Regions from separate parts of the Paenibacillus riograndensis SBR5 genome, predicted to be linked through region 2. Evidence: riboswitches for the same ligand, from Rfam matches in the RefSeq annotation. Region 2 holds a riboswitch; the other holds the start of a gene.

Region 1 (12,511 bases), 560 kb from region 2:
TGACATGGGCATTGGTTATAATCCAGCCGTCCGCTTTGACTATAATGCCGGAGCCATGGGTCAAATTGTACCGGTCATCCGGTCCGCTGCCAGGGTCACCCGTAAATTTGCCGATGATGCCCACCACCGAGGGGGACACCGCCTTAATAATCTGCGGCACGGCATCGGCGGTGACCGCTGTATTCTTTTTGCTGATGGCTGCCGCAGCGGCCACCTGACTGAAATCCCCGTCAACGAAGCTCTTAACTTCCCCCGCAGCCGGACTGCTGTCCGGGAACGCGGCTTCAAGCGCTGAAGGTGTACCGCCTCCCGCCCCGAATAGCAGCACCCCGCTCAGGAGCAACATGCCAAGGTGCTTTTTATACATCCTTTTCCCCCACTTCATCAAGCTTTCACCGGCCCTCTCCCTGTCTACAAAACTCTAAAAAATGCTTAAGTGCACTCCTGCACAATGATAAAAAGACGCCTTCAGCCACGCCAGCGGCGGTAAAGGTGTCTTTTGGGAATTTCCGACTCTGCAATTGTCTCTTTTGCCTGTACCAGGGGTGATTTTGACCCTTCCTAGCTTAACCAGTTCATCACCATTGCATAGTCCGAAACCACGAATACCAATAGGCTCACGACTCCAAAAGCAATAGCGAATTTGTTCTTCTGGGGTGCCCGCAGCAAGCGGATCACTCCAATAAAGATCAGAATGGTGAACAAAATCATAAACACATCGAAGGTATGAAATTTAGACGGCTCTTGCACGGCAGCTTCAGCAAGCAGCATGGCATTACCTCCCCGAGAGTATTGTCAAGCAAGTTCATCTATTCCATATCTCCTTCTATGTTATCGCTACCATTTGAGTGACGCAATAGAAAATGCTTAAAAAATTATGTATTTGTCACAAAAATATTATCCGGGGCGAAATTATGCGGCACAACAGCAGTTGGGGACCTTCATTTGCATGTGTGCATTCTTTGTCAAAGAGCTTGCTTATATCATTATTTAACGAAAATATCCTTCTTTGAATCTTATGGTGGACATGCTCTGCTTATGCCTGTCCGAACTATCAGCAAGTCCTTATTTATTCATAAACAATCGTTATACCCTTTGCCACAACCCTCACTGCCTGTGACTCCGCACCTGTGTTACCATCGGGCTTATGAGCGTATACAGAAAGGATGTTGGATATGGCTTACGAACCGTTATGGAGTGCTGCTCCCGAGAAACTTAACAAGTTCGAATTCGTCAAACTGCAGAAGGACGGGCTGGATGTGATCCGCACCATTATTGAAAAATATGCCTTAGAGGGCTACAGCTCCATTCCGGCCGATGACCTGGATCTGTTCAAATGGGCCGGTGTATACCAGCAAAAGCCGCGTGAAGGACATTTCATGATGCGTGTGCGCATTAATACAGGCATTATGACCTCAGACCAGGCCAGAACACTGGCGGAAATCGCCAGGCGGTACGGCCGGAATCTAATTGATGTAACTACGCGGCAGGCTATCCAGTTCCATTGGCTGACGGTTGAGCATCTGCCGGATATTTTCAAGCGGCTTGAAGCCGCAGGGCTGTATTCCTTCGAAGCGTGCGGCGACTGCCCACGGACCATTGTCGGCAACCCGCTGGCAGGGATTGATAAGGATGAACTGTTTGATACCACGGGTATAGTCGAGCAGTTGAATGATTTTTTCATGCTGAACCGCGATTTCTCCAACCTGCCGCGCAAGTTCAAAATTTCTGTATCGGCCAACAAGTTCAATAATGCGCAGGCGGAAATTAACGATTTGGCTTTTACACCTGCGGTAAAAGTCATTGATGGCGCTCTAACCCAAGGGTTCCATCTGATGGTGGGCGGCGGACTCTCAGCCAAACCTCATCTGGCGCAAAAGCTGGATGTCTTCGTGAAACCGGAAGAAGCGCTTAAGGTAGCTGCCGGGGTGGTTACCCTGTTCCGTGATTACGGCTACCGGGAGAAACGCCACCATGCCCGTCTGAAATTCCTCGTCGCCGACTGGGGTGCCGAGAAATTCAAAGCGAAGCTGATTGAAGCCGTAGGCGAGCTCCCATCCCGCGGCGAAGACCAGACGGTTGGGTGGCAGGCCGCTTTTTTTGACGGTGTGCATCCCCAGATCCAGGAAGGCCTCAGCTACGTAGGCCTGAACGTTCCAGCCGGCCGCTTGAGCAGCGATGAGCTGGAGCAGTTGGCCGGGCTGGCCGATCAGTACGGCGAAGGTAAACTCCGCACCACCATGACCCAGAACATAATTATTAGCGGAGTGCCGGATGATAAGCTTGAAGCTCTACTGGATGCCCCGGTGCTCCAGCGGCTGTCGCCAACCGCCAAAAACTTCATCAGCCGCACCGTCGCCTGCACCGGCAATGAATTCTGCAACCTGGCTCTCGTGGAGACCAAGCAGCGTGCGGTCAGTGTTGCTGCATATCTGGATGAGCATATCCATCTGGATGAGAAGCTGCGCATTCATTTCGTTGGCTGTCCCAATGCCTGCGGGCAAAAGCAGGTTGCCGATATCGGTCTGCAAGGTACGCTGATCAAAACACCGGAAGGCATGACCGATGCATTCGATATCGCAGTAGGCGGGACGCTCGGCTGCGGAGACCGCGGTCCTGCGGCCGAATTCGCCCGCCCGCTGAAGGGCCGGGTAAAAGGAGACCGGGTAGGCCCGGTTCTGGAGCAGCTCATCTCCTTCTACACTGAGCAACGGCAGGAGCAGGAGAATTTCTATGCGTTCACAAACCGGGTAGGTGTACCGGCATTTCAAGAACAGCTTACTGCTATTTTGGAGACTGAGTAATACGACTACAATATCCAAGGGGTACTGTAATTTGAAATATATCGAGTTCGGTATAGGCAACCGATGGATGCTGCGGACGGAAACTGAATGGAGTGACGGCACAGAGACTGAAGAAAAGGGAATTGTGCCTCCTCTCAAATTCCATTCGTTGTATATAAGAGTATGGATAAGACAAACTGTATGGATTATGGATAGTAGAGAAGGCTTCAAGCGTTCCAGAAAAACACGCACTGCCTTCAAAATTATCATTGGGATCAGCAGTTATTAAGAAAGCTGCATGTATGTAAAAGGGCCGTAGTGTATTGCTACGGCCCTTCCTATGCTTCGATTACAGGACAGAAACAGTGCTGTCGCTGCAGCCATATGCTATCCGCTATACCATGTCCGAAGTCTGCAGCTCCAGGGCCTTGGTCCGCTCTGTATCGCGGATCAGTACGGGCTTCAGGTATTTCCCGGTGTAGGATTCCTCCACCTCGATAATCTTCTCCGGTGTCCCCGTTGCAATCACTGTACCTCCGCCGCTTCCGCCTTCCGGTCCCATGTCAATGAGATAGTCGGCAGTTTTGATCACATCGAGATTATGCTCAATGACGAGTACGGATTCGCCGGAGTCCACCAGACGGTGCAGCACCTCAAGCAGCCGCCCGATGTCATCCACATGCAGCCCCGTTGTCGGCTCATCCAGAATGTACAGCGTCTTGCCGGTACTGCGGCGGTACAGCTCGGAAGCCAGCTTCACACGCTGCGCCTCGCCGCCAGACAGGGTTGTTCCCGGCTGGCCGATATTGATGTAACCTAATCCAACGTCCAGCAGAGTCTGCATCTTGCGGTGAATCTTCGGAATATTCTTAAAGAATTCAGTAGCATCTTCTACGGTCATCTCCAGCACATCGGAGATGCTTTTCCCTTTATACTTCACTTCCAGTGTTTCGCGGTTATAGCGTTTGCCTTTGCAGACCTCGCAGGGAACATAGACATCCGGCAGGAAGTGCATTTCAATCTTGATAATCCCATCCCCCCGGCAAGCTTCACAGCGTCCGCCTTTGACATTGAAGCTGAAGCGGCCTTTCTGGAAGCCGCGCACCTTGGCTTCGTTGGTCTTGGAAAAAAGGTCGCGGATATCATCGAATACACCGGTATAGGTGGCCGGATTGGAACGCGGAGTCCGGCCGATCGGCGACTGGTCGATATCAATGACTTTGTCCAGATTTTCCAGACCGCGGATTTCCTTGTGCTGCCCCGGACGGACCTTCACCGCTTTGTTCAGCTGCCGGGCCAGACTCTTGTAGAGAATCTCATTCACCAGCGATGATTTGCCAGAACCTGATACCCCGGTTACCGCTGTAAAGACACCGAGCGGAATTTTGACATTCACATTCTTCAGGTTGTTCTCCTTGGCGCCGCGGATTTCGATCCAGCGGTCATCTGTAGCACGCCGTTTGGAGGTAACCGGAATAAACTTGCGTCCGCTCAGGTACTCCCCGGTCAGGGAATTCGGGTCATTCATGATCTCCTTCGGGGTGCCCTGGGCCATGACCTGGCCGCCGTGAATCCCTGCACCCGGACCAATATCAATGATATAGTCAGCCGCCATCATCGTATCTTCATCATGTTCGACTACAATCAGGGTGTTGCCCAAATCGCGCATATGCCCAAGTGTTGAGATCAGCCGGTCATTATCCCGCTGATGTAGACCGATACTTGGTTCATCGAGAATATACAGCACGCCCATCAGGCTGGAGCCAATTTGGGTCGCCAGCCTGATCCGCTGCGCCTCACCGCCGGAGAGTGAGCCGGCTGCACGGCTAAGCGTCAGATAATTCAGTCCCACGTTGACCAGGAAGCCCAGACGGCTGCTGATTTCCTTGAGGATCAGGTGGGCAATGGCTGTTTCCTTCTCACTCAGTGCAATATTGTCAAAAAATTGGAGGCAGTCGCCAATCGACAGATCAGTCACATCGGCAATATTACGGTCATTGACCGTTACGGCGAGAATTTCCTTCTTCAATCTTTTGCCTTTGCACACATGGCAAGGCTTGGCGCTCATGAAGCCTTCGATGAATTCGCGGATGCCATCGGAGGCGGTCTCACGGTAGCGCCGCTCCAGGTTGGGGATAATCCCCTCAAAGGCAACGAGCGCATCCTTCCGCTGGCCGAAGTCATTTTCATACCGGAAGCGGATCTTCTCGCTGCCTGTACCGTTCAGCAGCTTATTCATATGCTCTGGTGACAGACTGCTCACAGGAACGTTCTGCGGAATTCCAAAATGCTCGCATACGGATTTCAGGAATTGCGGGTAGTAGTTCGAAGTGCTGCCTGTCCAGGCCAGAAAAGCGCCCTCTTCAATGCTTTTCTCCTGATCAGGGATCAAAAGGTCGGGATCGACAACCATCTTCATCCCAAGTCCATCGCATTCCGGGCAGGCTCCGAAGGGGCTGTTGAACGAGAACATGCGCGGTGCAAGCTCCTCGATGCTGAACCCGCAAACCGGGCAGGCAAAGCTCGAACTGAACAGCAGTTCCTCCTGGCCGATGATATCGACCAGAATTTGCCCGCCGGAAAGCTTCAGCGCAGTTTCCAGAGAGTCAGTCAGCCGCGTCTGCACATCATCCTTGATCACGATCCGGTCGACTACAACCTCAATGGTATGCTTCTTGTTCTTCTCCAGCACGATATCTTCAGTGACTTCACGCAGCTCGCCATCCACACGTACACGGACAAAACCCTGCTTCGAGATATCACTGAACAGTCCCTTATGTTCACCCTTGCGGCCGGAAATCACCGGCGCCAGAATCTGCAGCCGGGTTTTCTCAGGATACTGCATGATCCGGTCCACCATCTGCTCAACGGTCTGGGACGTAATCTCGATGCCATGATCCGGGCAGTGCGGATGCCCGATCCGGGCGAACAGCAGCCGCAGATAGTCATAAATTTCCGTTACCGTGCCCACGGTCGAACGCGGGTTGCGGCTTGTTGTCTTCTGGTCGATGGATATTGCCGGAGACAACCCGTCAATGGAGTCGACATCCGGCTTCTCCATCTGCCCAAGGAACTGCCTGGCATAGGCCGACAGGGACTCAACATAACGGCGCTGTCCTTCAGCGTAGATCGTATCGAACGCCAGCGACGATTTGCCGGAGCCGCTAAGTCCCGTCAGCACGACGAAGCGGTCACGCGGAATCGTTACGTCAATGTTCTTGAGATTGTGCGCACGCGCACCTTTAATTACAATATTTTCGTTCGCCAACGGTACCTCTCCTTTATAAAAGCCTATTTCAAAATATTTTCGATCCCTCCCAAACCCTCCCTTAGCCAAGGGAGGGCCCCAAGGGTTGCACCCTCTGGACACCCGCAAGGCTGCTGGCGAGAGAGCTGGAGAGAAGGGACCTAGCTAGTGTGACGATAGGAGCGCTTGTCCCTACGGGACCGCTGAAATGTGGGTGCTCCAGGGAAAACCGCTGTCCCTTCGGGATGCGCAAAGTGCCTTAACTGCGGGCTGTCCCTTCGGGATGCGCAAAGTGCCTTAACTGCGGGCTGTCCCTCCGGGATGCGCAAAGTGCCTCAACTGCAGGCTGTCCCTTCGGGATGCGCAAAGTGCTTTAAGTGCAGGCTGTCCCTTCGGGATGCGCAAAGTGCCTTAACTGCGGAGCTGTCCCTTCGGGATGCGCAAGGGCGACATTTATTTAAAAAGAACGGCCGGGACAGCGCCGTCCTGTACTTGCGGATCAACCAAGAGTGTGGCTTGGGTGTATTACTCGGCCCGCAGCTCCAGAAGTGCATCGCGCAGCTCAGCGGCGCGCTCGAATTGCAGGTTCTTGGCGGCATCCTTCATCTCAGCCTCCAGACGCTGCATCAGGCTTTGGCGGTCCTTCTTGCTCATCTTGCCGCCCACGCCGGTGAGATACTCTGCCTTGGACTCGGCGACCTTCGTCGCCTCGATGATATCGCGCACTTTCTTATTGATCGTTGTTGGGGTGATGCCATGCTTCTCGTTGTAGGCAATCTGCGTTTCCCGGCGGCGCTGGGTTTCGGTCATAGCCTTTTCCATGGATTCCGTGATATGGTCACCATACATAATTACTCGGCCGTTAGAGTTGCGGGCCGCACGGCCAATGGTCTGAATCAGCGAACGCTCCGAGCGGAGGAAGCCCTCCTTGTCGGCATCGAGAATCGCAACCAGGGATACCTCGGGCAAATCAAGCCCTTCCCGCAAGAGGTTGATCCCCACAAGAACATGGAAGGTGCCCAGCCGGAGATCACGCAGAATCGCCATGCGCTCCAGCGTCTTGATGTCGGAATGCATATAGCGCACCTTGATGCCGATTTCCTTGAAATAATCGGTCAGATCCTCGGACATTTTCTTCGTCAGGGTTGTAACCAGCACACGCTCGTCACGCTCCACCCGTTCACGGATTTCGCTGATCAGATCATCAATCTGGCCCTCAGTCGGACGCACCTCAATAATCGGATCCAAAAGACCGGTAGGACGGATGATCTGCTCAACCATAGTGTCGCAATGCTCCAATTCGTATGGGCCGGGTGTGGCTGACACATATACGATTTGATTCACCTTGTCCTCGAATTCCTCAAACTGCAGCGGCCGGTTGTCGAGCGCGGACGGCAGGCGGAAGCCATGCTCCACGAGAACGGTCTTGCGTGCCCGGTCGCCGTTGTACATCGCCCGGATCTGCGGCAAGGTCACATGGGATTCGTCGATTACAATCAGCATATCATCAGGGAAATAATCCATGAGTGTATACGGTGTTGCTCCAGGCTCACGGAAGGTAAGCGGTCCGGAATAGTTCTCGATACCTGAACAAAAGCCGACTTCCTTCATCATCTCGATATCGTAGCGGGTGCGCTGCTCCAGCCGCTGGGCCTCCAGCAGCTTGCCGGCGTCCCGGAGTACAGCCAGCCGTTCTTCCAGCTCCCGCTCAATATTAACAAGTGCCACGCGCATCGTTTCCTCTTGGGTAACAAAGTGGGAGGCCGGGAAAATCGCCACATGGTCGCGTTCCCCGATCAGCTCTCCGGTCAACACGTCAATTTCGGTAATGCGCTCGATCTCATCACCGAACAGCTCTACACGGATGGCATGCTCGCCCTGCGAGGCCGGGAAAATCTCTACCACATCACCTCGCACACGAAATGTGCCCCGCACAAAGTTAATGTCGTTGCGCTGATACTGGATATCCACGAGCCGGCTCAGTATCTGGTTCCGCGGCTTCTCCATCCCCACCCGCAGCGAAAGCAGCAGGCTTCCATATTCCTTTGGCGAGCCGAGGCCGTAAATGCAGGAGACGCTGGCGACAATAATAACGTCACGCCGTTCGAACAGGGAACTGGTCGCGGAGTGACGCAGCTTATCTATTTCTTCATTGATGCTGGAATCTTTCTCGATGTAGGTGTCGGAGGAGGGAATGTACGCCTCTGGCTGGTAGTAATCGTAGTAGCTGACGAAGTAGTCTACCGAATTGCTTGGAAAAAACTCCTTGAACTCACTCGCCAGCTGAGCAGCCAGTGTCTTGTTGTGTGCAATAACCAGCGTAGGCCGGTTCAGCTTGGAAATCATTTGTGCGATGGTAAAGGTCTTCCCTGTACCCGTCGCTCCCAGCAGCGTCTGGTGCTTCTTGCCCTGCCGGATGCCGTCTACTAATTCTTGTATGGCATGAGGCTGATCGCCCTGGGGTGTATACTCGGACTCCAATTGAAAAGTCTGCGTACTGACGACAATATCACTCATTTGCCCGTCTCCCCTCTATCGTCTAAAATATATGAATATATTATAATTGTGGCCCGATGATTCTCTCTCCATACTGCTCTGAAATATATGGAAGATAAGAATACTTGTTCCCGTTTATTATACAGTGTTGCCCAGATTCATGCAAACCATAATATATAGAAATTTAAGGAGCTTGAACTAATGGATATCACTTCAATTATCGGCCTGCTGGCTGGTCTGGCTGCGCTGGTCGGCGGCTTTTTTTGGGAAGGCGGAAGCCTGTCCGGGCTGCTCCAGCTGAATGCAGCGCTTATTGTGTTCGGAGGTACGCTTGCCGCCGTTATGGTCAGCTTCCCGGCCTCCAGACTGCGTTCCGTGCCTGCGGCGCTGCGGCTGGCTTTTGGCAGACATGCGGACACTACGGAAGAACAAGCCGAAGAGCTGATCTCCATGGCAGCCGTGACAAGACGCAGCGGTGTACTGGCCCTGGAGAAACGAGCCGAAGAGCATCCCGACCCTTTTACCGGCGAGGGTCTTATGCTCATTGTGGACGGTACAGACCCCGAACAGGTCCGGCAGATTCTGGAGCTGGAGATGGACGCCAAGGAGCTGAAGTACGAAGGCTATGCCAAAATTTTTGAAGCCGCAGGCGGTTATGCACCCACCATGGGCATCATCGGCACAGTCATGGGGCTGATTCGCGTACTCAGCAATCTTACCGATCCCTCCAATTTGGGAGCATCGATCGCAGTTGCCTTTACGGCAACGCTGTATGGGGTAGCCAGTGCTAATCTAATATTTTTACCCATTGCCTCCAAAATCAAATCCCGCAGCCAAAGCGAGCTGGGTTCGATGGAGATGCTTATGGTAGGCATTCTTGCCCTGCAGAACGGGGACCATCCCCAGCTTGTGCGCAAAAAGCTCCGTTCATTCCTGAACCGGTCCGCCGAAGAACGCAGCACCGGCAATACACGAGGCCTGTCATGAGACAAAGAAACCGGAGAAAACCCCGCGCGGGAGGCCGGGAAAGCCGCGACCGCTGGATGATCACCTATGCGGATCTTATTACGCTGCTGCTGATTTTTTTCGTAATTTTGTATGCGATGAGCAGTCTGGACACTCAGAAATTCAATATTGTGACCGGTGCCTTATCGGACACCTTTAAAAGCGGAAATCCGGTGCTGGAGGGGGGGAACGGCGTACTGGATGGTCAAAAAGGAATAACGTCCGAAGGAACAGACAACGGGCAGAAGGGTGAACCCGGAGATGCTGCTGAATCCGGTATGAATCAGAAGCAGCAGAATGCAGGCGGCAGCCCGGCAGCCAGCCCTCCTCCAGAAGCCACACAGCCCTCGGCACGTGAACAGGCCTTCCGCGACCAGGAAGCGAAGCTCGCTGCACTGATGGGCGTCATCACCAAATATGTTGAAGACAATAACCTGGGCGACCAGATTTTTGTGGCGGACAAGCCTCAGGGTATCGCAATTACGCTCAGTGACCGCTATCTGTTCGATGCCGGCAGAGCCGAGCTCAAGGCGCCGGCGTTTCCCGCGCTGCGGCAGCTGTCAGGCCTGTTCCGCGGGATTGGGGCCACAATCAGCATCGAAGGCCATACGGATGATACCCCCGTATCGGCAGGCTCACGTTATAATGACAACTGGGAATTGTCCGGTGCCCGCGCCCTTTCGGTGCTGCGCTTCTTTTTAGATAATGAGGGCCTCAGCCCCGGTAAGTTTCAGTATGCCGGATATGCGGATACCCGCCCTGCTGCCAGCAACTCCACCCCGGAAGGCCGGCAGAAAAACCGCCGCGTTGAGATCACAGTCCTGCGGCAGCTTCAGGAAGAAGAGTAGCTCACCTGTCAACTCTGAGAGCAGCAGGACTTCCCCCTCCCGGCATTCCACATTAAAATATCACAAAAAGACAGACCTCACACATTAGTAACACTTAATGTGATGAGAAAGGTCTGCCTTTTTGGTGAGCCGGAAAACCGCTGTCTTCCGGGTATTTATTCCCCGATTAATTCGCGGTAAGCTGCCGCATCAAGCAGCCCGGACGCCGCTTCCGCAAACTCCCCGCTGATTTCCAGCTCAAAAATCCATCCGCCGCTGTACGGCTGATCGTTAATCAGTTCCGGGCTGGCTTCCAGTGTGTCATTGATTTTGGTCACAGTTCCCGATACCGGGGAGTAAAGCTCCGACACCGTCTTGACGGATTCAATGCTGCCCACGCTGTCGCCCGCAGAGATAGCTGCCCCAACCTCAGGAAATTCCACAAATACGATATCGCCAAGCAGATGCTGGGCATGATCCGTTATCCCGATACGCACTACGCGCCCTTCACCCTGCTGGGCCCATTCGTGCTCTTCGCTGTACAGCAGGTTGTCTAGCACTTCACTCATTCTTAAGCCGCCTCTTTTCCAAATTTGGAGTTGTAAAATTAGTTATAGACTAAGTTATCGCGCCGCTCAATGTCAATATAACTAACAGGAAAATAAAATTTGTCATCTTTTTGACGTTTTTTTGTTGACAGCGGAGTTGTATACCCGGTTTAATGGAGTCAGTAGAAAACAATACGGTTTGCGAATGATGGCATAGGGAGAGACTGTCTCACAGGAAGACAGCGCCGAAGGAGTAAGCCCGGGAGGGTGAATCTCTCAGGCAAAAGGACCTTTGCCGGACGCATCTCTGGAGAGCTATCGGGACTCTGCCTCGCAGGGTCCGGATCACCAACGGGGAAACCTGCACGCCGGGCGGCAGGGTAACTCTCAGGTACCAAGGACAGAGCGAAGGACTTATATGCGGGTTATGCATATTTGTCTTTCGCCTGTCCTTTTTCGCATGTAATCAGACAAGGGAGTGAGCAGATGGAAGCCTTGAAAAGAACGCCTTTTTACGATCTCTATTCCGCCTACGCGGAGTCCAGATGTATTGATTTCGGCGGCTGGGAGCTGCCGGTGCAGTTCACGGGAATCGTGAAGGAGCATGAAGCCGTCCGCCGGCAGGCCGGACTGTTCGATGTATCGCATATGGGTGAATTCATGGTCAGCGGCAGCGGCTCTGAAGCCTTCCTGCAGCTTATGACCACCAACGATGTCAGCCGTCTTCAGGATGGCGGTGCGCAGTACACGCTGATGCTCTATCCAACCGGCGGAGTCGTCGATGATCTCCTGGTCTACCGCCTCGGCGAAGAGCGCTACATGCTGGTCGTCAACGCCTCCAATATCGATAAGGATTTCGAGTGGCTGCAGGAGCATCTTACCGATGAATTCAGCGGAGTGACGCTGACAAATGTCTCGGATGAGACGCTGCTGCTCGCGCTGCAGGGGCCTCTGGCCGAGACGATTCTGGCCGAAGTAACCTCAGCTCCCATCGCGGAGCTTGCCCCCTTCCATTTCATTGAGCGCGCCGTAGTCTGCGGCGTAGAGGTCCTGCTCTCCCGCACCGGATATACCGGGGAGGACGGATTCGAGCTGTACGCCCCGCAGGACACAGCGGCTGTGCTGTGGAACGGCCTGCTTGCCGCAGGTGCCCCGCACGGCCTGACTCCCGCCGGGCTTGGCGCACGCGATACGCTGCGTTTTGAAGCAAAGCTGCCGCTGTACGGCCAGGAGCTGTCGGCGGATATTACACCGCTGGAAGCCGGAGTCCAGTTCTTCGTGAAGTTGGACAAAGCCGGTTTCATCGGCAGAGACGCGCTGCTGAAGCAGAAGGAATCCGGACTGCCCCGCCGCCTCGTAGGCCTCGAAATGATCGACCGCGGCATTCCGCGCTCCCATTATCCGGTCTATGCGGACGGGGTCAAGATCGGGGAGGTCACGACAGGCACACAGTCCCCAACACTGAAGCGCAATCTGGGCCTTGCCCTGTTGGATGCCGCCTATACAGAAACCGGAACAGAGGTTTATGTGGAAATCCGCGGCAAGCAGCTTAAGGCGGCCGTGGTCAAAACGCCATTTTATAAAAAGAGCCAAGGAGTGAAGCCG
Region 2 (12,511 bases):
GAGCGTCATTGAAATGCGCGAGCTGCTCAAGCAGCTCAATCAAGAACGAGGGTTAACGATTCTGATCTCCAGCCACATTCTGAGCGAACTGCATTTGCTGGCCAGCCATTACGGCATCATTCATCACGGCAGGCTGCTGGAGCAGCTCACTGCCCAGGAACTCAACGATAAATGCCAGCAGTACGTGTACATCAAAGCGGATAATCCGGACAAGGCGGTAACGGTTATTCAGAACGGGCTCCGCACCAACGATTTCGAAGTGATGCCGGATGGGGCCATCAAGCTGTATGGACACATGGAGCAGCCAGGCAAAGTATCGTCGGCGCTGTTCTCCGCAGGCCTGGAAATCGAGCAGTTTATGCCGATGGGCGAGGACCTGGAGAGCTATTTCATGAAGCGGATCGGAGGTGCCGGCCATGTATAATCTGATCAGATCCGAGCTGTTCAAGCTGCGTAAGGACAGATCATTCCGGGTGCTGCTGCTCGTAACCGCCGTTCTTTCATTGGCCTATCCGCTGCTCTACTATTTTGACAATAAATCGAGTGGACAACCGCAGTTCACAGGAGCCGAATTCCTGATTAGGTTTATGGCAAGCAATGGCTATATGATCAAATTCGGCGTAGCAGCGCTGGCCGGATTCTTCATCGCGAGTGAGTATGCAACGGGTGTCATGAAGACGATCGCATCGTCGGGCAACGACCGGGGACGGCTGTTCACCGCTAAGCTGATCGGCTTCTCGGTGGGTGCCATGGCTGTCTCTATAGTATTTCCGGTCGTGAGTACAACTGAAGTTTCGCTGCTGTCAGGTTTCGGTCATCTGCCGGAGGGGGTGGACGCGTTCTTCATACCGCGGGCCCTCGGACTGACACTGCTGTACACTGCAGGCTACGCGGCGATCGGGGCGCTGTTCACTGCCATATTCACCGACAGCGGCAAGACAATCGGCTTCTCAATGATTTTCTTCCTAATGATTGATTTGATTTTGGGGGGCTTGGGTAAGTACATCCCTTTCTTTACTACAGTGTATGATTATTCCATCTTCAAGCTGATGGGCGATATTAGCAAGCCCAGTATCGGCAGCGGCGATCTGCCGGCGCTCCTGCTTGTGCCATTGCTGACGATTGTCGCAGCCGGGCTGCTCGGGATTCTAGTGTTCCGCAGGAAGGAAATTAAATAATAAGGAGAGGGGCGGGAGAGACTTGCTTATCCTAACGCTCGTATCGGTTACGGTGGCGGCTCTTCTGCTTGCCCGTCTGCTGCTGATGAGGAGGGAGCTGGGGCGGATGACGGCGCAGCTGCGCCGGTATAATAAGGGGACAACCGGTAAAAAAATAGACGTGTCTCTATTCGACCAGAGGCTCGAAGCACTTGCGGGTGAAATTAACCGCCAGTCCGATCTTGTAGTCGACGCAGAGGCCCGCAGAAGACGAACCGAAAATGAGCTGCGGCAGGCGATTGCGAACATTTCCCATGATATCCGTACTCCTCTGACCTCCATATTCGGCTATATTCAACTGCTGGAAGCAGAGCCTATTACGTCCCAGGAGAAGCACGAATACCTCACAATTGTTAAAAATCGCACGAAACGGCTGCAGGCGCTACTGAACGATTTCTTCGAGCTGTCCTTAATCGAATCTTCGGATTATCAGCTTAAGACCGAGCGGATCGAAATGAATGTCCTTCTGTCAGACATTCTGGTCGGTTTCTACGACCGGTTCAACGAACGGAACATTACGCCGGATATCCGGCTGCCGCAGGAAGCGGTGGCTATATATGCCGACGAATCCGCCGTGCGGAGGGTCGTTGAGAATTTGCTTATCAATACGGTCAAGCATGCGGCCGGCCATGTGGAAATCTGCTTCGAGCACCGGGAGAAGACAGCCGAATTGCGGATCGTGAACGAAGCGAAGGAATTAACCGACATCGATGTAAGGCTGCTATTCGACCGCTTCTATACGGTCGACCGCACCCGGTCTGCCCAAGGATCGGGCCTTGGCCTTTCCATCGCCAAAAGCCTCATGGACAAGATGAACGGCACACTGACAGCGGAGCTGCACGGAGGCAACTTAACGATGACCTGCCGTTGGAAGCTTACTTTAGCAGGGGAAGCGGTGTAGCTGATGTGTCCAATATTTTAATTATAGAAGATGATGTGGCGATGAGTATATGTGCTCAAAATACTTTAAGGGACCCTGAAGGCCACTTCCCTTTCCAGCCGCATGGAACATGTCCTTGCTCATATATCTCTAACAGTTGAAAGTAAAATCCGGGCTTCACCAAACTACTGTAGGCATGCTCCATTAAAATAGTGATCAAGTCCCATTCTATACTTTCGTATACATTAGGGCTAAGTTTGTTCTTCATTACATAGTAATGAATATCCTTTAGAACTCCTTCCCCTAACATTTTTTTGACCTCCAGCGTAATTTTATTCCACTCTCTATATTCCTCTCTGAACTGTTCATGAAGAGCTAACGTTAGATCATTTCGGACGTTCAGCTTCATATTATCCCAACTGAAATTCATTCCTTTCTCTGCCTCTCTCCATCCCTTTACTGCTATAAAATTATTCTTAGATATAGATCTATCTATGGGTTTGCCACAATGTTCGAACCAATTTATTTTCACTAATCTATCATTATAAAAATCGTTGACTGAATTCATCTTATGCACCTGCTTTATTTAGTAATCAGGAGTACTGTGTTTTTATCATACATCGCCTTGTCCTCCAATGATATTGAAAAAGTTGCATTTCTACTTTCAATGATATTAACAATATGTTATTATCATAATGTAATTAAGATATGGCTGGTTTAAAGATGCACAAATCGGGTGGAAGCGGAGGGGATGCAAGTGAATAAATCGTGGGGCGGCTGGAATCTGTTTGAATTGTCGTGGCTGGTGTTATTTACCGCAATTGCTGTGGGGTTCACGGTGATTTCTAAGGATTCTGTATTCGGATTTACGGTCTTTGTCACCGGGGTGCTGTGCGTGGTGCTCGCAGCGAAAGGCAACCTGATGAATTATGTGTTTGGCATGTACAATACGGTCGGTTATGCATACTTGGCTTACGTGAACGGTTTGTTTGGCGAGGTTATGCTCAATCTGCTCTTCTTTGTTCCTATGAATGTCGTCGGCTTCTACATGTGGAAAAATAACAGCAATCACGGCAAGCTGTCCATGCGCCAATTGGAGCTTAAGGGTCTGCTTCTTGTGGGGGCGGTTTGCATCGCAGGCTGCCTGCTGCTGGGCTTCGGATTATCTTTCATACCGGGGCAGAACTCGCCGTATATTGATGCTATTACGACAGTGTTATCCGTTGCGGCTACACTTCTGATGGTTCGAAGATTCAAGGAACAATGGCTGGTCTATATCGTCCTCAATATGTTCACGGTACTGCTGTGGGTGATTCGAATGCTGGAGGGGAGCGGGGAAGGCCTGCTGATGATTGTCATGTGGAGCGCGTATCTGGTTAACGCTGTATACGGCTACTACAATTGGAACAAGGGAGCCAGGGAGGTGGCGGCATGAAGACACTTGGTTTAACGCTTGGGAAGTTCGCCCCGCTGCATAAAGGGCATCAGTTCATGATCGAGACGGCACTGCAAGAGGTTGATGAACTGATTGTAGTGATCTATGAGACGACGGTGACAACGATCCCGCTGCATATCCGGGCGAACTGGATTCGCAAGCTCTACCCGGCGGTCCGGGTGATCGAAGCCTGGGATGGTCCGGACGGGTATTCGGACGACCGGGAGCATGAGATAAGGGAAGAGCAATATATTCTGGGGCTGCTGAACGGTGAGCAAGTGACGCATTTCTACTCCAGCGAATTTTACGGAGAGCATATGAGCATCGCTCTGGGCGCTGTGGACCGGCGGGTGGATGAAGCCCGGAGGCGGGTGCCGGTTTCAGCCACCATGGTCCGTTCTGATCCTTACAAGTACCGGGCATATGTGAGCGATATCGTATATCGGGACTTAATAACAAAAGTGGTTTTTGTGGGAGCGATGTCGACGGGGAAATCCACGATCACCGAAGCATTGGCACAGCGGTACCACACAACCTATGCAGGCGAATACGGGCGCGATTATTGGACGGAGCATCAGGTGGACCGCAGAATCGGCCTTAAGGCGTTCGATGAAATCGCTGTAGGCCATATAGAGCGCGAAGAGCAGGCTTTGCTGCAAGCGAATAAATACCTTTTTGTCGATACCAATGCGATCACGACTTATATGTTTGCCCTGGATTACCACGGCCGGGCGCCTGAACGCTTAACCCGGATCGCCTTGGAAAATGCGCAGCGTTATGACCTTTTTTTCCTGTGCGACGATGATATTCCTTACGAGGATACATGGGACCGCAGCGGGAATCAGAAGCGGCATATTTTCCATAAGCAAATCATTGCAGACTTGAAGGAACGGCGGATACCCTATATTACGCTCCGGGGCAGCCTGGAGGAACGGATGTGCAAGGTAGATGAAGTGTTGGCAAAGTTCAAGCCCTACTCTAATTATTTTGGCGAGCTCGGTAATTAATGTTATTGACAAAAGATCCGGCTATGATTACTATTGAAAAATATTTACACGAAGTTGACATCAAAAAACTAAAAAACTAAAAAGCTAAAAGCTATGATTGCTATGGATCACACTATAGCAGGAGCAGCTTCTGGAGAGACCGTGGGGATTCCCCGGCGCCGAAGGGTTCATAATCTCAGGCAAAAGGACAGAAGAGTACTGGATAATTCATTTGTTGTTCTGATCACCGTCAGAATCACTTATGTATTTTATTTATTATTCTTATGACCTTGAGAGATTGGAGCCCATCCAGTCTCTTTTTTTATTGTCAGCATTTCTTGTTCATCTTTTCACATGGGAAAATTATTTAGATTTAGAGGGGGAGTTCGAAGTGGCACCACAAGAACTAAAGAGGGATTTAGAGAATCGGCATGTTCAGCTCATTGCAATTGGCGGGACCATCGGCACCGGATTATTTTTAGGATCGGGCAAAGCGATACAACTGGCAGGGCCATCCATCATCTTTGCGTATTTGATTGTGGGGATCGCCGTTTTTTTTGTGATGAGGGCTTTGGGAGAACTTCTGTTGTCTAAAGCAGGTTATCAATCCTTTACAGACATTGCCGAAGACTACCTCGGACCGCGGGCGGCGTTTGTAACCGGATGGACCTATTGGTTTTGCTGGATCATGACGGCGATGGCTGATATTATCGCTGTTGGCGTGTATGTCCAGTATTGGTTTGATATCCCGCAATGGGTCCCTGCTGTCATCTGTTTAATCATTTTATTAGGACTCAACTTATTAACTGTCAAAAATTTTGGTGAATTGGAATTTTGGTTTGCCTTAATCAAGGTAGTGACTATTCTCGCATTGATTGCCATCGGGGTTATTTTGGTGGTGATTGGATTTAAAACAGATGCCGGAACAGTGGCTCTCAGCAATATTTGGACACATGGGGGAATATTCCCCAACGGAATTTCAGGCTTTTTGCTTTCCTTTCAAATGGTTGTGTTCGCCTTTGTCGGTGTGGAATTGGTGGGTGTATCGGCAGCGGAAACCGCAAATCCGGAAAAAAGCATTCCGTCGGCGATTAATAAAATCCCTTTAAGAATTCTGTTTTTCTACGTGGGTGCGATTATCGCCCTATTATCCATCAACGCATGGACGGAACTGACTCCGGCAGAAAGCCCTTTTGTAAAAACATTCAGTTTAGTGGGGATTCCCATTGCCGCAGGCATTATTAACTTTGTCGTATTAACTTCAGCCGCGTCTGCCTGCAACAGCGGGATGTTCTCAACGAGCCGGATTCTATATAATTTGAGCAGGAATGAGCAGGCTCCCGCCCATTTTGCCAAGCTGAATAAAAACCATGTGCCAAGCAACGCATTGCTCGTATCTACGCTTGTCTTGTCGGTTGGCGCTCTTTTGAGTAAGCTTATTCCGGAAACTGCCTTTGGAATCGTGACCACCATTAGTGCCATTTGTTTCATCTGGGTCTGGGGTGTCATTCTAATCTGTCATTTGCGGTATAAGAAAACAAAGCCGGAATTGCAGGCCAGATCAAAATTTAAAGCCCCGTTGACACCCTTTATTAATTATGTTGTCCTTGCGTTGTTTGCTGCAATCCTCATTATTATGCTGTTTGCTGAAGAAACGCGCCCGGCCTTATTGTTGACGCCGCTATGGTTTATTCTATTGTTTGTTTTGTATTCTACGAATAGAAGAAAGAGGGAAAAAACAAATATCCAAGGTTTTGAGCCTATGGAAAGATAGCCGGGAATCCCTTTACAGTGGTTTTTGGGTTAATCCATGTCGCCAGGATGCCATCATTTACCACAAAACCATTTTGCTTCTGCTTCGTCCAACTGTATAGGTACAAATCTATACAAAAGGTGATGAACATATGGATAAGCGCAATGCTGCACTTCTGTCTCTGTTAGCCCTTTCACTCTATTCCTCCGGCGTCGTCCATGCAGATGCCCGGCCGCAGGCCGAGGCCCGGGCAATCTCCGTCTATCTGGACGGACAGCGGCTTCAATCCGGAGTCCAGCCGCTGAATCTAAACGGTACAGTGTTAGTACCGATGCGCGGATTGTTTGAAGCACAAGGGGCCAAGCTGTCATGGAACAACGTGGATAAAACGGTCACCGCAATCAAGGCGGATACCACGCTTACGTACCGGATGGGAGCGCTGACTGCCGAGCTGAACGGGCAGACACTGAGTCTGGCGGCTCCCGGTCAAATTGCCGGAAATACGGCAATGATCCCGCTGCGCTTCGTCAGCGAAGCCTTGGGCAACAAGGTAGACTGGGTACCCGGCACCCAATCCGTGCAAATCTCCTCCGGGATTATTTATGAAACCTCGGTTCTCCATGGAGTCAACCTGCGCAGCTTACCGGATGCGAAGAGCGCTCCCGTAAGTCCGGAACTGCTCTCCGCAGGTACGAAGGTGCATGTGGTGAGCGTTGTCGATGCCCTGTGGTTGAAGGTGAAGACCGGGGACAACCAGACGGGATACATCTCAGCCAAACCGAAATATACGGATTACACCAACAGCTCACTTGCGGAGAAGCAAGCGGAGGCTTTGATTGCTTACGGCAAGACCTTCCTCGGCACGCCGTATGAGTTCGGCGCTTCACCAGACCAGACCGCGACCTTCGACTGCTCTTCCTTTGTGAAGCGTGTATTCGAGGATACCCTGTCCATCGAGCTTCCCCGTGTATCCTATGACCAGGCGAAGAAAGGCAAGGAGGTCGGGCTGGACGGGCTGCGTCCGGGTGACCTGCTGTTCTTCAGCGCACGCGGTTTGGACATCGGCCATGTAGCGATATACGCCGGGAATAATCAGATCCTGCATACATACTCAACCAAGCTTAACGTGCATGTGGAGGCCTTCGACGGACAGTGGAAGAAGCGGTTCGTAACCGCCCGCAGAATTTTATAGGACAGCACCTAAGGTCTTTCACCGATAAATTTGTTATTCATGCAGAAGTGTACATTTTTGGAATAGTAAAACAATTGCACTAAAGCATATTCCAACACAATCGCAAGTCTACGGTTGGCTGTCAGATGCCGGATTCAGCATTGAGCGTACCTATCTGAATTATACGGCTGAACCCATACCGGAACCGATTATTGAAGCTGTAAATCGCGCAATTATCTGGGCAAGAAAGTTATAATTGGACGAATCAGGCGACAGCAAAGAGAGGCCATCCCCACATAGGATGGCCTTAAAACTTGCCATTACTTTTTAGGGTTACAGAACGATACGGTATGAGAGGGTTTTACTTGCGGAAAGCCAAAGTCTCCTCCGCCGTTTTAGCGAGCATGGAGGAAATGGAAATGGAGATAGAAAACCACGAACAAGCAGCGCATACCGCTGCTTGTTCGTGTAATTGTACGCATTGTTTCATTGTTTGCTTGTGACGGATTGTATGCCATTCGCAGACTGACTTCGCATCGAGAACGATAATATAGCCGGAAGGAGTGCGATTGCAACACCAATTGCGCCAGCCACGCCGATTGATTGCAAGGAAAATCTTTCCACAACAAGACCGCCAATGGCAGCTCCGACAGCAATCCCCAACTGGATGAAGGATGTATTCAAGCTCAGAAGAATGCCCGCTGCGCTTGGTGCCAAGCTAATCATATAAACTTGTTGAATGGGACCCGTAGACCAAGCAAAAAACGACCATAACAGCAGCAACGGAAAGACAGCTATAGATGTATGGGCAAAGAGGGACATAAGGATCAAAATACCAGCGTGGATCATTAAGCTTCCATTCAGCGTACGCGGAATACCTAATTTATCCGCACCATAACCTCCAGCCTGGGCGCCCAGCAAACTTGCTATGCCGAATGAAAATAGCGCGATGCTCACCATCCCATTGCTCATACCCGTAATGTTCATCAGAAATGGTGTAATAAACGTGTAAATGATCGTATAACCGACCATCCAAAAGAAGCTAATCGACAAGGTTAATAATAGCTGCGGCCTTTTCAACAGGGCGAGTTGTTCTTTAAGAGGCACATTTGCCTCTCCCTGCGACTTTGGCAATGCCATTAAAATGACCAGCATCGCGATAAAACTAAGAAGGCCGATTCCATAAAAAATCATTTTCCAGTCGTAGGTGCTGGCAATGACTCTTCCCAGAGGAACGCCTAAAATAAGCGATAGATTAAATCCCATCATGATAGTTGCTATGGCGGAGCCTTGTTTTCCAGGTCCGGCAATTTGAGCAGAAACAGTTAGGGCAACCACGGTAAAGACACCTGTACTAAGAGCTAAGACCACTCTCGCACCAACAAGCATCGGATAGCCCGTCGAGACCACCGTAATTAAATTCCCTATAAAAAAGAGCGCCAAAGCAGCCAGCATAAGTGTTCTCCGGCTTAGTTTAGAGGTAGCCGCAATGAGAATCGGAGTACCAACCGCGTAAGATATGGAATAAACCGAAATGAGTTGGCCGGCAGCAGCAATGGTTACGCCTACATCCCTGGAAACCAGATCCAATATCCCGGCAATTACAAATTCCGAAGTTCCCACTAAAAAACTTATAATCGCTAAAATATAAACTTTCCACGATTTAATCATTTGATTGTTCCCCTTTCTAATTCTATATATCTAAACATATAGAAATTATAACGATGAAGGATTGGAATGCGGAAGCTTACATATTCTGAATCTCCAAATCCAGTGGCAAACGTTTTTCCAAAACGGTTTCCCTCCCTCAGTATTCTATAATTCTAAATATATAGAAACGATACTTAAAAAAATTTACGCCAGTAAATATGGCGCAAACTTCTTTGCCACTTCTTGATCAACGCTGTAGTGAATAAACGAACCGTTCTTTTGCGACTGGATTAAACCCGATTCCGTCAGCTGCTTGAGATGATGGGATAACGTTGAACCGGCTACGTGTCCAAGCTGTTCACCGATCGCGGTAACGCATTGATTCTCTTGCTTGATTAGCATTAAGGCAATTTTTAGTCGTGTAGGCTCACCTAGAGCCTTGTATACTTTGACAGCTTGCACCAGATCGTGATCTACATCAGCCATTAAATTCTCCTTTCCACCATCATTTCTATATTTATGGAATTACAGAAATGATATTACCACCTAATGACTGCTGTGTAAAGTGAAGATTTGGCTGTTTGTCAATCGTCTGTGAAAGTGTCACCTTAACTCGTTCGAGAAAATGCCCACTTTTAAGTGTGGCCGAAGCGCTCACCAAAGCGCTTCGGCTCTATTTTCGCCGATAGAACCGTTAAGGAGAATCGCATCATAAGCAGGACAAAATATTGGTGAAAAACGCTTATGAGTGTGGAATTGGTGAAGAGAAAAATCTTCGGGTGACATGTGGGTATCGGGATAACGAAGTTCCGGAAATCAGGTAAAAAGTAGGTAGATTAGGGACAAACGAACTTTATAATGGAAATAAGATCTATATTATTGAAGGAATTGCAAAGTTTATCAAAGGAGTGCGTATATGTCTTTAAATCAACAGCGTCACAAGGAATCAATGAAGTATCTAACGACTGCCCCCCTTCGTGAAAATAACGCTAAGTTTATCAGTGCAATAAGTGATATAGCCTATGAGTCTTTAACAACAGACGAAGCAGTTTTGATAGAGCGGTTGTATTTTAAATTGAAAAATCTCGCACTACGAAACCAAATTCTGTACGGTCTAATCCGGTGCAAGGAATTGGAATTGAAAGATTTTTTTCAGAATGCCTATAAGAAAGAACGGTATTTGGACATGAGACTGCTCGCGGTCCATGGATTAGCATATTATGCCTCAGAAGATCGGGCAGGCTGGATTGGCGGGAATGCACCCGAATTTTTTGACGGCCAATCAGACCTCATTCACGAAGGAAACCAAAAATATATTTTTTATCTGAGCCTCATCCATCCCTTTAAACCGGAGAGTATGATTTCGATCTTCATCCCTGAAGACTATGAGGAGTATTTGGAAAACAACATTTATCCTAATTGCTCGATCAAGGCGATTGAACATCCCATTTCAACGGAAAGTACCGAAGCTATGTTTACTAACCCAGGTCTTATAAAACACGCCATTTCAGGCGGGGAACTAAGCAATGACGAAAAATCGATGGATCAGTCTTTTTTGATCAAAGTGGGCGGCAACCCGAGACTGATTCAAAATGAAGACTATTATTTGACGAAACTGAAGGAAGAGTCAATTTCTTTTTTATTTCAAGTAGACGAAGAGGGTTACCCCGAAACGTTGCTTCAAGAGGATTGCAATTATCCTTTTGGTTTTGGTTCACTCTATATTTACGCCAAAATGGGGACGACGGAGGTCCAACATCCAGTAGCAGGTTTTTGGCAATTCTCTTGAGCGCGATTGACGGATTCACTTTTCATGAGACGGTAAGGGGGACCGTATATATCGGATTTGAAAAAATTGTATTCCCCAAACGTCGTAATACTTTTACCCTGTTGGCATATGCTCAGGTGTGGGATGATGGGTACATCAAAGGTTCGGGGTTACGGCTTCTGAACGTTGATCTTCAGGCTATTGCGATCCTTCCTTCTACTTCATTGGCGAAATTAGGGTCGCAGCTTTCCTGATGCACTTCTATCACGAGAGGAGGCGTCCAGGCTATCATATTCCTTCCTTCTGCTGAATCTTCCAATGATATTAGGGATATGGCTTTCCTGGACACTTTTTATGATGATAAATACCATCTTTTTGCGCAGAGCAAACAAACTGATTGTAGACGAAGGAAAAGGGCCGGACCGGCTCCCGAGGGCTTATTTGGCAACAGCCGCGAAAAATATGGAGACGCTTGGGTTTACCTTCTCACGCCCTTTGATGCGCGCTTTGTCTACCTTACCCAAAGAGCAGTTCGAAGCATTGTACGATCAAATGATTGCTGACTTAAGGGCAATGGTAGGTGCGCATGTGAAATACTGTCCGATGTATCCGGCGTTCCCAATGCAAGTGATGCAGGCGGATGAGGCAGAGCTGTATCTAAATGCCTTTTATTATTATCTTACTTTGGATTTGCCTGAATATGCGGCTGCAGACAGACCAGCATTGCAGGACCAGGTAAATCTGAAAGTGATTGATCTGGGAAGCACAGCGGAGCTGCACGCCCTGATAAGCCAGCTTATACAGGCTAAGGGATCTATCTCTGAAACAGACAAAAAAGATATTGATACAGTTCTGGAGTTCGCAGATCCGGAGGCAATGAATGAGATTCTCCCGTCCGGGATTCCATTCAAGGAGAATGCCGGATTCGTAGCTGCTTCCTTACTGAAGCATGAGAAGGCCAATGTAGAGCAGATTGGAAGATATTTTACCACCGCTACGGATGTGCTTCGGCTGGCTGTGGCTTGGTCGGATGGCGATGTCAGTCTGGCTGAAGCAACGCGGTTCCGTAAATTCAAGCGGCGTGAAAGACGGCTGCTGCTTGGACTGCTGGAACGCTGCCACCCTATTACAGAGGATATGCTGAGATACAAGGAGCGCTGGATTCGGTTAGGCGAAATCCTGCACCCCTCTGAATATAAGCACCGTTATATGCGCTGTGAGGAAGCTTTTGATATTTTACGCAATAATAAACCCTTTACGACCTTTAACGGAAGTGTAGAACTTGCATTCAAGTATCGTCAGATCTGGACGTTGCTCGATCTGTTGATGCAGCGCCCAGGTGAATTTGCCAGAAGATTAGATCAATTATTGCGGTCAACCGAATACACGGAGTATGTCGTGCTGGCATTTGGTGAAGTGGCGAATCAAGTATCGACGCCTGTACTGCTTCAGGTGAAAAATCATTTTGCCCGCCGCCATGAGTCGCATGAGCTGCGTGTCTTTTTCCCTAAAGGAAATGTTGCCAAGGCCTTTGCTGTTCCCGATACCCTCCCGGAGATTGATGAAGCGGCATGCCAAGACCTTGTGCAATGGTGTGAACGGGTGCTTATGGAGCGGTTCTCCTTGCTCCCGCCTCTGGGGAAGACATATG

Evidence for each region. Region 2 has a riboswitch for glycine ahead of PRIO_RS32965 (amino acid permease). Riboswitches for the same ligand answer to the same signal wherever they lie in the genome.
Region 1: another riboswitch for glycine. It lies ahead of gcvT (glycine cleavage system aminomethyltransferase GcvT); the one in region 2 lies ahead of PRIO_RS32965 (amino acid permease).

Annotation. Positions count from the first base shown of each region.
Region 1 covers NZ_LN831776.1:7,228,555-7,241,065, forward strand. Annotated here, with positions in the region: gene PRIO_RS30570 (S1C family serine protease) at 1-367, opposite strand, end outside; gene PRIO_RS30575 (hypothetical protein) at 562-771, opposite strand; gene PRIO_RS30580 (nitrite/sulfite reductase) at 1,176-2,804, shown strand; gene PRIO_RS30585 (DUF3977 family protein) at 2,836-3,072, shown strand; gene uvrA (excinuclease ABC subunit UvrA) at 3,178-6,051, opposite strand; gene uvrB (excinuclease ABC subunit UvrB) at 6,556-8,547, opposite strand; gene PRIO_RS30600 (flagellar motor protein) at 8,728-9,513, shown strand; gene PRIO_RS30605 (flagellar motor protein MotB) at 9,510-10,379, shown strand; gene gcvH (glycine cleavage system protein GcvH) at 10,535-10,927, opposite strand; glycine riboswitch at 11,112-11,208, shown strand; gene gcvT (glycine cleavage system aminomethyltransferase GcvT) at 11,393-12,511, shown strand, end outside.
Region 2 covers NZ_LN831776.1:7,786,500-7,799,010, reverse strand. Annotated here, with positions in the region: gene PRIO_RS32995 (ABC transporter ATP-binding protein) at 1-424, shown strand, start outside; gene PRIO_RS32990 (ABC transporter permease) at 417-1,178, shown strand; gene PRIO_RS32985 (sensor histidine kinase) at 1,201-2,118, shown strand; gene PRIO_RS32980 (hypothetical protein) at 2,174-2,665, opposite strand; gene pnuC (nicotinamide riboside transporter PnuC) at 2,855-3,532, shown strand; gene PRIO_RS32970 (AAA family ATPase) at 3,529-4,539, shown strand; glycine riboswitch at 4,660-4,740, shown strand; gene PRIO_RS32965 (amino acid permease) at 4,910-6,292, shown strand; gene PRIO_RS32960 (C40 family peptidase) at 6,423-7,463, shown strand; gene PRIO_RS32955 (MFS transporter) at 7,929-9,113, opposite strand; gene PRIO_RS32950 (ArsR/SmtB family transcription factor) at 9,297-9,578, opposite strand; gene PRIO_RS32940 (hypothetical protein) at 10,279-10,881, shown strand; gene PRIO_RS32930 (TerD family protein) at 11,215-12,511, shown strand, end outside.